One region of the Paenibacillus sp. NPDC058898 genome, then DNA from elsewhere that is predicted to be linked to it. Evidence: a T-box and tRNA genes for the amino acid it is inferred to sense, from the RefSeq annotation. Region 1 holds a T-box; the other holds one or more tRNA genes.

Region 1 (5,830 bases):
ATACTCGTCTCATCTATGATCTCTCCTTAACATCAAAGTTCATTTGGTACAAACCTATGAATATTCTTCGGTTTCCCTACCGAAATCGCATGAAAAACCGTCATGAATCGGCATCTTCCCCGCATACATTAAACGTAAGGACGGTACATTTCTGCCGTAAAGCGCGAAAGGAGGGGACATACACATGAAGGTCGGTTTTATCGGTACGGGCAGCATGGGTAGTCTGTTGATCGATGCCTTCATACAATCGGGCGCACTCCTGCCTGAGCAGATTCGGGTCAGCAACCGAAGCCCTGAAAAGCCGCTGCAGCTGGCAAAACGTCATCCCGGTCTGACGGTATGCAGCTGTAACATGGAGACGGCTTCTCAGAGCGACCTGATATTCCTATGTATCAAGCCGCTTGAATTCAAATCGGTCATCAGCGAAATCAAAGACAGGCTTGAAGCTCGGCAAATCGCGATATCTATCACGAGTCCGGTCCAATTGATCCATCTGGAATCAACGCTGCCCTGCAAGGTGGCGAAAATCATACCGAGCATCACCAACTTAACCGGAGGCGGAGCATCGTTATGCATGTATGGTTCCCGAATAAAAGAAGAAGACAGGCAGCTTATAGAAAGCCTCCTGTCTTATATCAGCAGGCCGCTCGAGATACTGGAATCGCACACACGAATCACTTCCGATTTCTCCAGCTGCGGACCTGCTTTTTTAAGTTTATTCATGGAAAAATGGATCGACGCTGCCGTTGAAATAACCGGAATCGACCGCAGGACCCTTAATGCATTAGCCGGTGAAATGCTGCTTGGCACCGGCAAGCTGCTAACGGAGGAGGGCTTCTCCCCCGAACAGCTGCAAGAGCGGGTTGCGGTTCCCGGAGGCATCACAGCTCAGGCTTTGGCACTGCTCGATTCAAACCTGAACGGATTGTTCTACCAATTGATCAAAACCACACACGAAAAGTATGAGGAGGATTTGGCCAAACTGGATGCTGCCTTCGGTTTTACGATTAACCGGCCACGATATTGACCAGTTTACCCGGTACGGCAATAATTTTGCGAATACTCTTTCCTTCCAGCGCCTGCTTGACATTCGGAAGGGAGAGGCTATGTTGTTGCATGGCTTCTTGGTCCATGTCTTTCGAGATTTTGGCACGTTCTACGATTTTGCCGTTAACTTGAACAACAATCTCAACTTCGGCCTCTACAGTCCAAGCCTCATCATACTCCGGCCATGGCACGTAAGTTACGCTCTCCGTGTAGCCTAAACGGCTCCACAGCTCTTCAGCCAGGTGAGGGGCCAGCGGGGAAAGCAGCTGAACGAAGTTCTCCATCGCTTTGCGCGGAAGCTTTTCCGTCTTGTATCCCTCGTTGATGAATACCATCAGCTGGCTGATCGCTGTGTTAAAGCGCATATGTTCAAAGTCTTCGGTTACTTTCTTAATCGTTTTGTGCAGCGTACGTTTGAATTCGTCCGCACCCTCGCCTTCCGCGATTTTAGGGTTCAATTGACCGTCGTCTCCGATGAACAGGCGCCACACGCGGGAGAGGAAACGATGCGTTCCTTCAACCCCGTTGGTGTTCCATGGCTTGGTCGCTTCCAGCGGCCCCATGAACATCTCGTACACGCGCAGCGTGTCGGCACCGTATTCGTTAACAATATCATCCGGATTGATGACATTGCCGCGGGATTTACTCATTTTTTCATTATTGTTGCCCAGGATCATACCCTGATTGACCAGTTTCTGGAAAGGCTCCTTCGTATCGACAACACCCAGGTCATACAATACTTTGTGCCAGAAGCGTGCATACAGCAAATGAAGCACCGCATGCTCCACACCACCGATGTACAGGTCAACTGGCAGCCATTCCTTCTGCTTCTCCTTGGAGCACAATTCCTCATTATTACGCGGATCGATATAACGCAGGTAGTACCAGCAGCTGCCAGCCCATTGCGGCATCGTATTGGTCTCGCGGCGGGCTTTCATGCCCGTTTCGGGATCTACCGTTTCCACCCACTCCGTAACGTTAGCCAGCGGCGATTCTCCGGTACCGGACGGTTTAATCTGATCCACATCCGGCAGCAGCAATGGAAGCTGATCCTCCGGCACGGTCTTCATCGTTCCGTCTTCCAGATGCAGAATCGGAATCGGCTCACCCCAATAGCGTTGACGGCTGAACAGCCAGTCGCGCAGACGGTAAGTTACCTTCTTCTTGCCCTTGCCCTCTTGCTCCAGCCATTCATTCATCGCCTGGATAGCCTCTTCATTATCCAACCCATTCAGGAAGCCGGAATTCACATGCGCGCCACTGCCGCTGTATGCTTCCTCCTCAACATTTCCACCCTGAACAACTTCAATAATCGGAAGACCGAATTGCTTCGCAAACTCCCAGTCGCGGCTGTCATGACCCGGAACCGCCATAATGGCTCCCGTTCCATAGCCAGCAAGCACGTAATCCGCGATCCAGATCGGCACTTTAGCGCCGTTTACCGGATTGATAGCGTACGCACCCGTAAATACACCAGTTTTATCCTTGGCCAGATCCGTCCGCTCCAGGTCGCTTTTACGAGCTGCTTGATCTTGATAAGCCTTGACGGCTTCACGCTGATCGGCTGACGTAATCTTATCCACGAGGTCATGCTCCGGCGCCAGGACACAGTAGCTTGCCCCGAACAGCGTATCTGGACGGGTTGTGAACACCTCCAGATGACCATCGTACCCTTCGATGTCAAAACGAACCTCAGCGCCTGTGGATTTGCCAATCCAGTTGCGCTGCATATCCTTCAGGCTCTCGCTCCAGTCCAATTCATCCAGATCCTCAAGCAGACGATCCGCGTATTCGGTAATACGCAGAATCCATTGGCGCATCGGTTTACGTACGACCGGATGGCCTCCGCGTTCACTCTTGCCGTCGATGACCTCTTCGTTCGCAAGCACGGTACCGAGCGCTTCGCACCAGTTCACCGGTACTTCAGCCACATAGGCAAGGCCGCGCTTATAGAGCTGGATAAAGATCCACTGGGTCCATTTATAATATTCCGGATCGGTGGTGCTGATCTCGCGGTCCCAGTCATACGAGAAGCCGAGAGATTTGATCTGGCGGCGGAATGTATCAATATTTTGCACGGTAAACTCGCGAGGATGTTTGCCTGTGTCCATTGCATACTGCTCCGCTGGCAGACCGAAGGCATCCCATCCCATAGGATGAAGCACATTGTATCCGCGCATCCGCTTGTAACGGGACACGATGTCAGTCGCCGTGTATCCCTCCGGATGCCCTACGTGCAAGCCTGCACCTGATGGATATGGAAACATATCCAGCGCATAAAATTTCGGTTTGGATGAGGTATCTTCCGTTTTAAAGGTTTTGTTCTCATCCCAGTATTGCTGCCACTTCGGTTCGATGGCCTGCGGCTGATAGCCGTGGCCCGTTGGTTGATTGTCCGTCATACTTCATTGCTCCTCCTTCACAGTCGAGAGACAAGGCCTATGCCATTGCCCAAAAAAACAAAAAAACCTCATCATCCATAGCGCTGATCGCTAGGGACGAGAGGTTTGATTCCCGTGGTACCACCCTAGTTAGCCAAAGGCATGCTTTGCCTTTCACTCCCTTTGCATCCTTATCGCGGATGAGACGACGATGCTTCAGCGGCCGAATCTGCCGGAATACAGCCCTCCGACGGCCGGGTTAACACCATTGCTCCGAGGCGAGTTCATTCCTATCGTCAACCGGTTTTCACCAGACACCGGCTCTCTGCATGATCGAAAGTGGAACGATTGATCCTCATCATCGCGTTCATATTACCGTTTTAATGTGGCTATTATACCCAAAAAGTCCGATCAAGTCAACGAAAGCTCTTCTCCGCTTCTGCGATAATATTCCGGTGTCGTCCCGACCATGGCCTTGAACATCCTGCTGAAATGAGCCAAATGCTTGAAGCCTGCCGCCTGGCTGATCTCCGTGATGCTGAGATGAGGATGGAGCCTGAGCAAAATTTTAGCTTGGTTAATCCGCCGGTGATACAAATATTTAAACACCGTCGTTCCAGTAACCTCCTTAAACAAGGAGGACAAATAGTGCTTCGTAATATGCATATCGCGGGCGATTTGCTCCAGCGTCAGATCCTGCATATAATTTTCCTCGACAAACGACACGACATGCTGGACATGCCGTTCTTTCTCGGAGATGGAGTCCTGATCCTGCACAGCACCCTGGCACCAGTCCGCGATGACGTACATCATCTCTTGAATACGCAAGGTCATCCGTTCCTGACGAAAACCGGCCGTGGATGCCGAGAGGCGATGCATATCGGCCAGCATGCCTTCAAATTCGTCCCGGTTCGCCCCTGTCAGTGTCATGCGATGATTTCGCAGCGTTTCGAAGGGGTCCAGCAGTATCGATCTGGCCGTCTCCGAAAGCCCCTTGCAAATCCAGGCCGGATCAAAATGCAGAATGCTTCTGACATATCTGGAATCAGGCTCTACATTCGGACAATGGAGCGTAAGCCCGTTCATCAAGAGCAGATCCCCCGGCCTCAGCGTGAAAACGGAATCGCCGATCAAATAAGTGCAGCGTCCTTCATGGAAATAATAAATTTCATAAAAAGCATGCGAGTGAAACTGTCCTCCGGACAACGGCTGTTCATTGTAATAGGTCAGATCGAACGGCGCCTGCAGCTGCATGCGGTCAAAGCCTGGCATCATATCGGCAGATGAGGTCATCTAGAGAATCGCCCCTTTAGCGATTTTGGAGTTGTCTAATCCTCAACCCTCAACAAAACGGGGTTTTCTCTATTATAAATGATTTTATGGAATGCGCACGGCCTCATTTTGGGCGATGACGCACAATTCTCCGGCTTTGAAGGCGTGCTCCTGGGACATGGCATGCTCCGTACGTTCCAGACAATCCAGGATAAGTTCCCCGAAGAATGGATAGCCCACCTTGCCTTGAAGCTCCATATGAAACTCTCCCTCGCCATTAACCAGGTACAAATGATCGCCTTGCGGATGCCTTGCGATATCGATGTATTTGCGAAGCTCGATGTATCCTTCCGTCCCCAGAATAAAGGTTCTTCCATCGCCCCAGGTGCCAAGGCCTCCAGGTGTCAGCCAGTCGACACGGAAATAATTCGTGGCCCCGTTGTCTCCCACAAGCGTTGCATCTCCGAAATCCTCCAGCTCCGGGTAATCCGGATTCGCATAATTGCCCACCTTGCTGCTGAGCACCTTGGCATCGCGGCAACCGGCAAAAAACAAAAATTGTTCAATCTGGTGGGAGCCGATATCACACAGAATGCCGCCATACTGTTCATGACGGAAAAACCAGTCCGGACGGGAAGGCGCATTTAAACGGTGCGGACCTGTTCCCATCACTTGCACCACTCGCCCTATCGCCCCGTCCTGGATCAGCCTTCCTGCATGGACGGCACTCTCCACATGCAGCCGTTCACTGTAATAGACCATGTACTTCTTTCCCGTCTCCGCCGCCTTGGCGCGAGCAGCGTTCACCTGCTCCAGCGTGGTGAAAGGCGTCTTATCCGTAAAATAATCCTTCCCATGCGACATGACCTTCAGGCCAAGTTCGCATCGTTTCGAAGGAATGGCCGCTGCCGCTACCAGATGAACCTCCGCATCCTCTAGCACCTGTGCCTCGGATGAAGCGACGGTTACACTTGGGTAAGCCTTGCAAAAAGCCGCAACCTTCGCGGGGTCTGAGTCATATACCCACTTCAGCGTCGCCCCGGCCTCGATCAATCCGTTACACATGCCGTATATATGGCCATGCTCCAGCGACATGGCGGCAAACATAAACTCTCCGGGCTTGCACACCG
Region 2 (5,830 bases), on a different contig from region 1:
CAGCTTCTCTTCAGAGGAAACAAGCGATTTCAGCTCTTCCTTCGTGCCTTGAGCAATGACTCTGCCTTTGTCTACAATGGCAATTTTCGAGCAGATTTCCTCCACTTCCTCCATATAATGCGTGGTGTAAATAATCGTCGAACCCATTCGATTCAGTTCTTTGATCGATTGCATAATATGGTTCCGCGACTGGGGATCAATTCCGACTGTCGGCTCATCCATAATGATCAGCTTGGGATGGTGTATGATCGCGCAGGCAATATTCAATCTTCGCTTCATCCCGCCTGAATAGCCCTTGGGCTTATCGTTTTTTCGCTCCGTAAGTCCTGTAAAGGCCAGAGCCTCCTGGATTCTCTCCTTAAGCAAGCTGCCTCTTAGTCCATACAACCTGCCGAAATAGTCAAGGTTTTCTTGCGCTGACAAATCCTCGAACAACGCGATGTCCTGCGGCACAATCCCAAGCTCCCGCTTGGACTCCATCTGTTTGCGGCCGACCGGCTTCCCCAGAAAAAGCACTTCTCCGCCATCGTACTCCGTAAGTCCTGAAAGAATCCCCATGGTCGTCGATTTGCCGGCGCCATTCGGGCCAAGCAAACCGAATATCTCCCCTTCTTGAATGGAGAGACTGATATGATCCAGTGCCAGGAAATCGTTATATCGCTTGATCAGGTTTCTAATCTCCACTATCATTTCGAATGCTCCTCTTTTTATTTTTTTATTCTGGAATTATCATACTTTGTTCAAACCCGCGCTCATAGTGATCAGAAGCATGAAAGCACATGACAAATGTCATGTGCCACATTCTCCCGACTACTTTCGCGCGCAGCGACACTTCGAAATGCTCGGCCGGTTCCTTGCCTGTCACGAGTTTTTTTTATACTATAATGAGCAGTATGGACAGCAACCGATTGACTCGTATACACTAACCATCTTTTCTCGAGGAAGTCTGAAAACAAACTATCGCAAAGGTGTGATTAATCTGGAGAATATCGATAAAAAAAATCGATTGGATGAAGAGGTTTTCAGTTACCGGGTAACGAAAAACAATACGGTTTTTATCGACTGGTATGGAAAGCAAGTGACCATTCTTAAGGGGAAAGAAGCTGAGAAGTTCCTGGTCAAGATGGATCAAGCAAGTAATCACAAAGAGGAACAGCTTGTGATGGCGAAGATAACGGGGAATTTCAAAAGAGGAAATGAAAAGCAGGCTTCCCATTGAAAAAGTAGAAGGGGCGGCGATTCTTGTTTCATTTATACAGATAAATATCGAATGAATCCTAATAAGGCGAAGATGAACAACACTGTACCGGCGCCAATACCAGTGACCGCACTATTTGCTACTTGTAATCTCGGCGATATCCATAATGACAGGACAGAAACGGCAACAAGCAGTGCGGCTAAAATATAGAGGTTGCTATCATCAAACACTTTTGTCAGTCCAATAAAATGAATGCCTACGATAAATGCGATCCAGGGTGCGACAAGTGGGATTATGATACTTCTGCCTGGCCAGCGTCACTGCATTGGGGGCAGCCCGCTCAGATGAGGGGGAACTTCGATAAACCGAAGTTATGATGCCGTTTGCCCGCAGCAGCTTGAAACAGATTTTTCAACAAAAGGAGGTTGGATTCCTTTGGGGACTACCCTCCTCTTTTCTACCGCTCTCGATCCGTTATACCTCCCCGAACTTCTTTACATACCTTAATATAGACGAAAGGAGATAAGCCATGGCAGACATTAACTCAGAGCCGACTATCATCCCTGATCCTTATGCCCTTATATTTCTGAATTATCCGGATGTCGTTACGGTAGAGCGGATGTGTGAAATGCTTGGCGGCATCAGCACCAAAAAACAGCTTACAAATTACTGAAAGTAATGAGCACTAGCCTCAATATTTTAAATAAAAAAAGTTCCTGCTCTGCCAAAAAAAGCAGATCAGAAACCTATTATAATTGAAGTGGTGCGGTCGAGAGGACTCGAACCTCCACGGGGGTTAGCCCACACGGACCTGAACCGTGCGCGTCTGCCAATTCCGCCACGACCGCATATTATGTAAAGTCGGTATCGTGTTGATCACCGTAATTAAGAGTATATTACGCCCATAGTTAAAAAGCAAGCATTTTTTTAAAAAAATGGTCGAAACCATATATTCCGCGTGATTTCGACCATTCATGGCAACATCAGATCGTCCACTGATCATGAATAATTCCGGATAAGACCCATGTATTCCCTTCCTGCTGAAACACAAGACGCAGGCTTTCCCAGTCCATGCCAGCATAATCAGGATGAACCCCATCGAAGTAATACTCAACGATGACTGCCCCTTTATACTGGCTGGTCGCATTGTTCAACGTGTTTCCTTCGCTTTTGGATTGGTTGTAACCCACCCAAGGCGCAGCGGCAAAATCGCTTGTGTAAATAAATGACGATACGGTTCCGCTTTAAACCTCGGTTCACGCTCACTGGTTCCGAATACTCATCCTCCATGGTATGTCCCCCCTTATACTAAGATAACTAAGATATAAAATCACGAAATATATTTCCCGAGCAATATTCAGCAGATTTAATGTATTTCTATTGATGTTTTACATTCCTAGTTCATGCGGACAGGAAAAGAGGAATCAGGACGCCGAGCGAAGAATTGTCTAAACATGAAAATCACATTCGTTGGGAGGATTCTCATTTGAAACGTTACGGGCTGCCATTGATCATCCTGATCATGAGTCTGCTTTATATTTTCCTGATTCCATCCGAGCCCCTAGCTGTCAAACTGCTGTTCAAGCTCATTCCGATGTGGCTCATCATCCTGTTTGCCTATCGGCAATTCCCGCCCCATAGATCCAGGATTCACTATCTACTGTTAGCAGGACAATTCTTCTGTATGATCGGTGACGGGACGCTCATCTGGTTTGTTGTCGGTCTCTCTGCTTTTCTGATCGGGCATCTGTTCTATACGGCCGGCTTCTTGGGACAGTGGCATTATTCAGCTCCCCGCCTCCTCAGCATCGTTCCGATTGCAGCTTATTCGGTATGGATGGGTATCCAATTGGTGTCTTCTCTCAAATCAAACGGAGAACAGGCTTTGATTATTCCTGTCATCGCCTATATTGCTGTCATTTCGTTCATGCTCTGGACAGCCATCATGACCGGAAATGGATATGCGATGGTTGGAAGCCTGCTCTTTGTCATCTCTGACTCGATCTTGTCCTGGAACATGTTTGTTGCCGATATCCTCTATTCGGACATATGGATCATGACTACTTATTATGCCGCCCAATTTCTGATTGCCAGAAGCATCTCGGCTTTTGATAGACCTCGAGTACAGGCTTTAGGAAGCTCGTCCTTGAATACATCTGCAGCCCCATAGAAGACAAAAAAGCTGAGCCCGGGTCCACCCGGGCTCAGCCCTGTACAGCATATTTAGCCCAATCATAGGATCTGGCCTTATAACCATTCGGGCATCAAGCAAATCCGATAAACGCTTAATCCCGCCAGTTCATGCGAACTTGCTTAATCCCCTCTACCTGCCACAATTGCTCAAACAATCCGTTAATTCCCTTGCTGTTAAAAGAATAGACCCGGAATTCCATCGTCACCTTGGTCGAGTCGTCTTCCGTCGTGTCATTATTCACGATCATGCCTTCCACCGTCATATTTGCCTTTTGCAGCAATTCCGTAATGGTACTTACATGAACTGGACGATCTCCAGCCTCAATGATGATCTTCAAACTGCCTGACTTTTTGATAAAGAGAAATTTTGATTCCAATTTATTCAACACCAGCGTGCTGACCAGAACGATCGCCGTCGTTATGATCGCGGGCCAGTAAAATCCGGAACCGACACTTAAACCGATAGCCGCTGCTACCCATAGGGTTGCCGCCGTGGTAAGACCTGAAATGATATGATTGGAACGCCGCAATATTGCCCCGGCACCAAGGAAACCGATACCGCTTACAACTTGTGCCGCCAGCCGGGCAGGATCAACCCTCGCATTAGGATGATTGATCAGTGCAGAATCAAAACCGTAAATGGAAGTCAGCATAATCAGTGTTGATCCGACAGCCACCAAGAGATGGGTTTTTAAACCGGCCTGCTTGTTTCTGCGTTCCCGCTCCCAACCGATTAAACCGCCAAGCAATGCAGCCAATAGCAGCCGCATTAGCATGGTCTCCGTATCCAGTTGAAACACATCCATTCCCTAATCTCCACCCATCTTTGTCATTTACGGAGGCTCTTCGCTATACCATATGTTCATCCTGCCAGCGCCATAGCTCTTTGCTGGAGGTGGATATGCCAATTACACCGCTCTTCAAAGCTGTATCAAAATCCTCCAAGTCGATCATGAGTCCTCCTGCGATGACGGGCACGTCCACCTCTGCACGAATCCGTTCCATAATCCGCTGACACACCATGCCCGGCAGCACTTCAATGGCATCCGGATTAGAGGCCTTAATCATCTTGATCCCGTTGTCCAGGGAAACAGAATCGAATACAAACAGTCGCTGAACCGTTAACAAGCCCAGTTTCTTCGCTTCAACAATCGCGGTGTTTTTTGTCGTAACAATACCATCGATGCCAACCTTTTCTGCTAAATACTTAACCCCCGTCTTGTCTTTGCCGATCCCTTCAATCAGATCAAAATGCACAAACGAGAGCTTGCCCGCCTCCCGAATCTGCTCAACAATCGATTCGATGATAAAAATATCGGTCTTAAGAATAAACACGATATTCGATTCGGTTGCTAGTACATTGGGGAGTTCATCGGCATTCATTAATGAAGTAATAATGGGCTTACGCTTCAAGCAATACGAAATTCGTTGTGCACCTTCAACACTGGTTTTCATGTCTTCACCTCGTTGCCGCAGCAGCATCTCCAATTCTCCCGTTGCCCCGGCTTATTTTTGTAAATACTCATGACTTGGCTTCGTCTGCCTGCTTCACGGCAGTACCGCTGAGATAAATATCGTAGACGGAATTCAGTACATAGGTGGGCTTCACGCTGCTGTTCATCAGATCGTCCCTGGTTGATACGCCTGTCAGCACCATTGCCGTACTCATCCCTGCCTGATTTCCCATCTTGATATCCGTCTCCAGCCGATCCCCTGACATCAGACAATCTTCAGCCTGCACTCCCAAAATATCAAGAGCCGTCAATGCCGTCAAGACGGAGGGTTTGCCCATGACGGTCGTGATTGTTATACCGGCAGTGCCTTCGATGGCACCGATCATACCGCCGCAATCCGGCACATCGCCGCCAGGCATTGGACATGTTCGATCCGGGTGGGTGGCAATCACTTCAGCGCCCCGTTTAATCGCCTGATATGCAAAATCCAGATGACGGTAGTGAAAATCCCGATCCCAAGATACAACCACAACATCGGTTACCTCCGGCGATGAGGCGAATCGTATTCCATTGTCCAGCAGCTCATTCTTCAATATATCTTCGCCAATGACATACACGTTTGCGCCTGGATGATGTTTTTGAAGATAATGAATCGTAACGAGTGCAGGATTCAATATATTATTCAGTTCAACTTGAATGCCAAGCTTCCTTAATTTTTTCAAATAGTTTTCCCTGGAATCTATCGTTTTGTTGGTCAAAAACAATAGCCTCTTACCTAGTCCCTGCAAATAATGAATGGTCTCCACCGCACCATCAATGGCCTCAGCCCCAAGATAAATCGTGCCGTCCAAATCAAAAATATACCCTGAATAATGATCCATAATTTCGTTCTCCTCTGCATGTTCAATCTGTAATTTCGCCCGTAAACGTAAATTGGACATGTTCTGGCCAGATCAGTTCTGTTATGGACCCACAGTCCCCATCC

The links. The T-box of region 1 lies ahead of leuS (leucine--tRNA ligase). A T-box ahead of a tRNA ligase gene usually reads a tRNA of that ligase, here a tRNA-Leu.
Region 2: it has a tRNA-Leu gene. The T-box ahead of leuS (leucine--tRNA ligase) is inferred to sense a tRNA for this amino acid. The anticodon was not compared.

Annotation. Positions count from the first base shown of each region.
Region 1 covers NZ_JBMOSM010000004.1:187,086-192,915, reverse strand. The annotation lists gene ACOZB4_RS12835 (helix-hairpin-helix domain-containing protein) at 1-13, opposite strand, end outside; gene comER (late competence protein ComER) at 185-1,027, shown strand; gene leuS (leucine--tRNA ligase) at 1,008-3,449, opposite strand; T-box leader at 3,539-3,799, opposite strand; gene ACOZB4_RS12820 (AraC family transcriptional regulator) at 3,840-4,721, opposite strand; gene ACOZB4_RS12815 (Gfo/Idh/MocA family protein) at 4,806-5,830, opposite strand, start outside.
Region 2 covers NZ_JBMOSM010000002.1:362,369-368,198, forward strand. The annotation lists gene ACOZB4_RS05960 (ABC transporter ATP-binding protein) at 1-690, opposite strand, end outside; gene ACOZB4_RS05965 (hypothetical protein) at 980-1,219, shown strand; gene ACOZB4_RS05970 (hypothetical protein) at 1,728-1,871, shown strand; tRNA gene ACOZB4_RS05975 (tRNA-Leu) at 1,960-2,046, opposite strand; gene ACOZB4_RS05980 (hypothetical protein) at 2,182-2,388, opposite strand; gene ACOZB4_RS05985 (lysoplasmalogenase) at 2,685-3,368, shown strand; gene ACOZB4_RS05990 (MgtC/SapB family protein) at 3,484-4,197, opposite strand; gene ACOZB4_RS05995 (glycerol-3-phosphate responsive antiterminator) at 4,241-4,846, opposite strand; gene ACOZB4_RS06000 (HAD-IIA family hydrolase) at 4,914-5,726, opposite strand.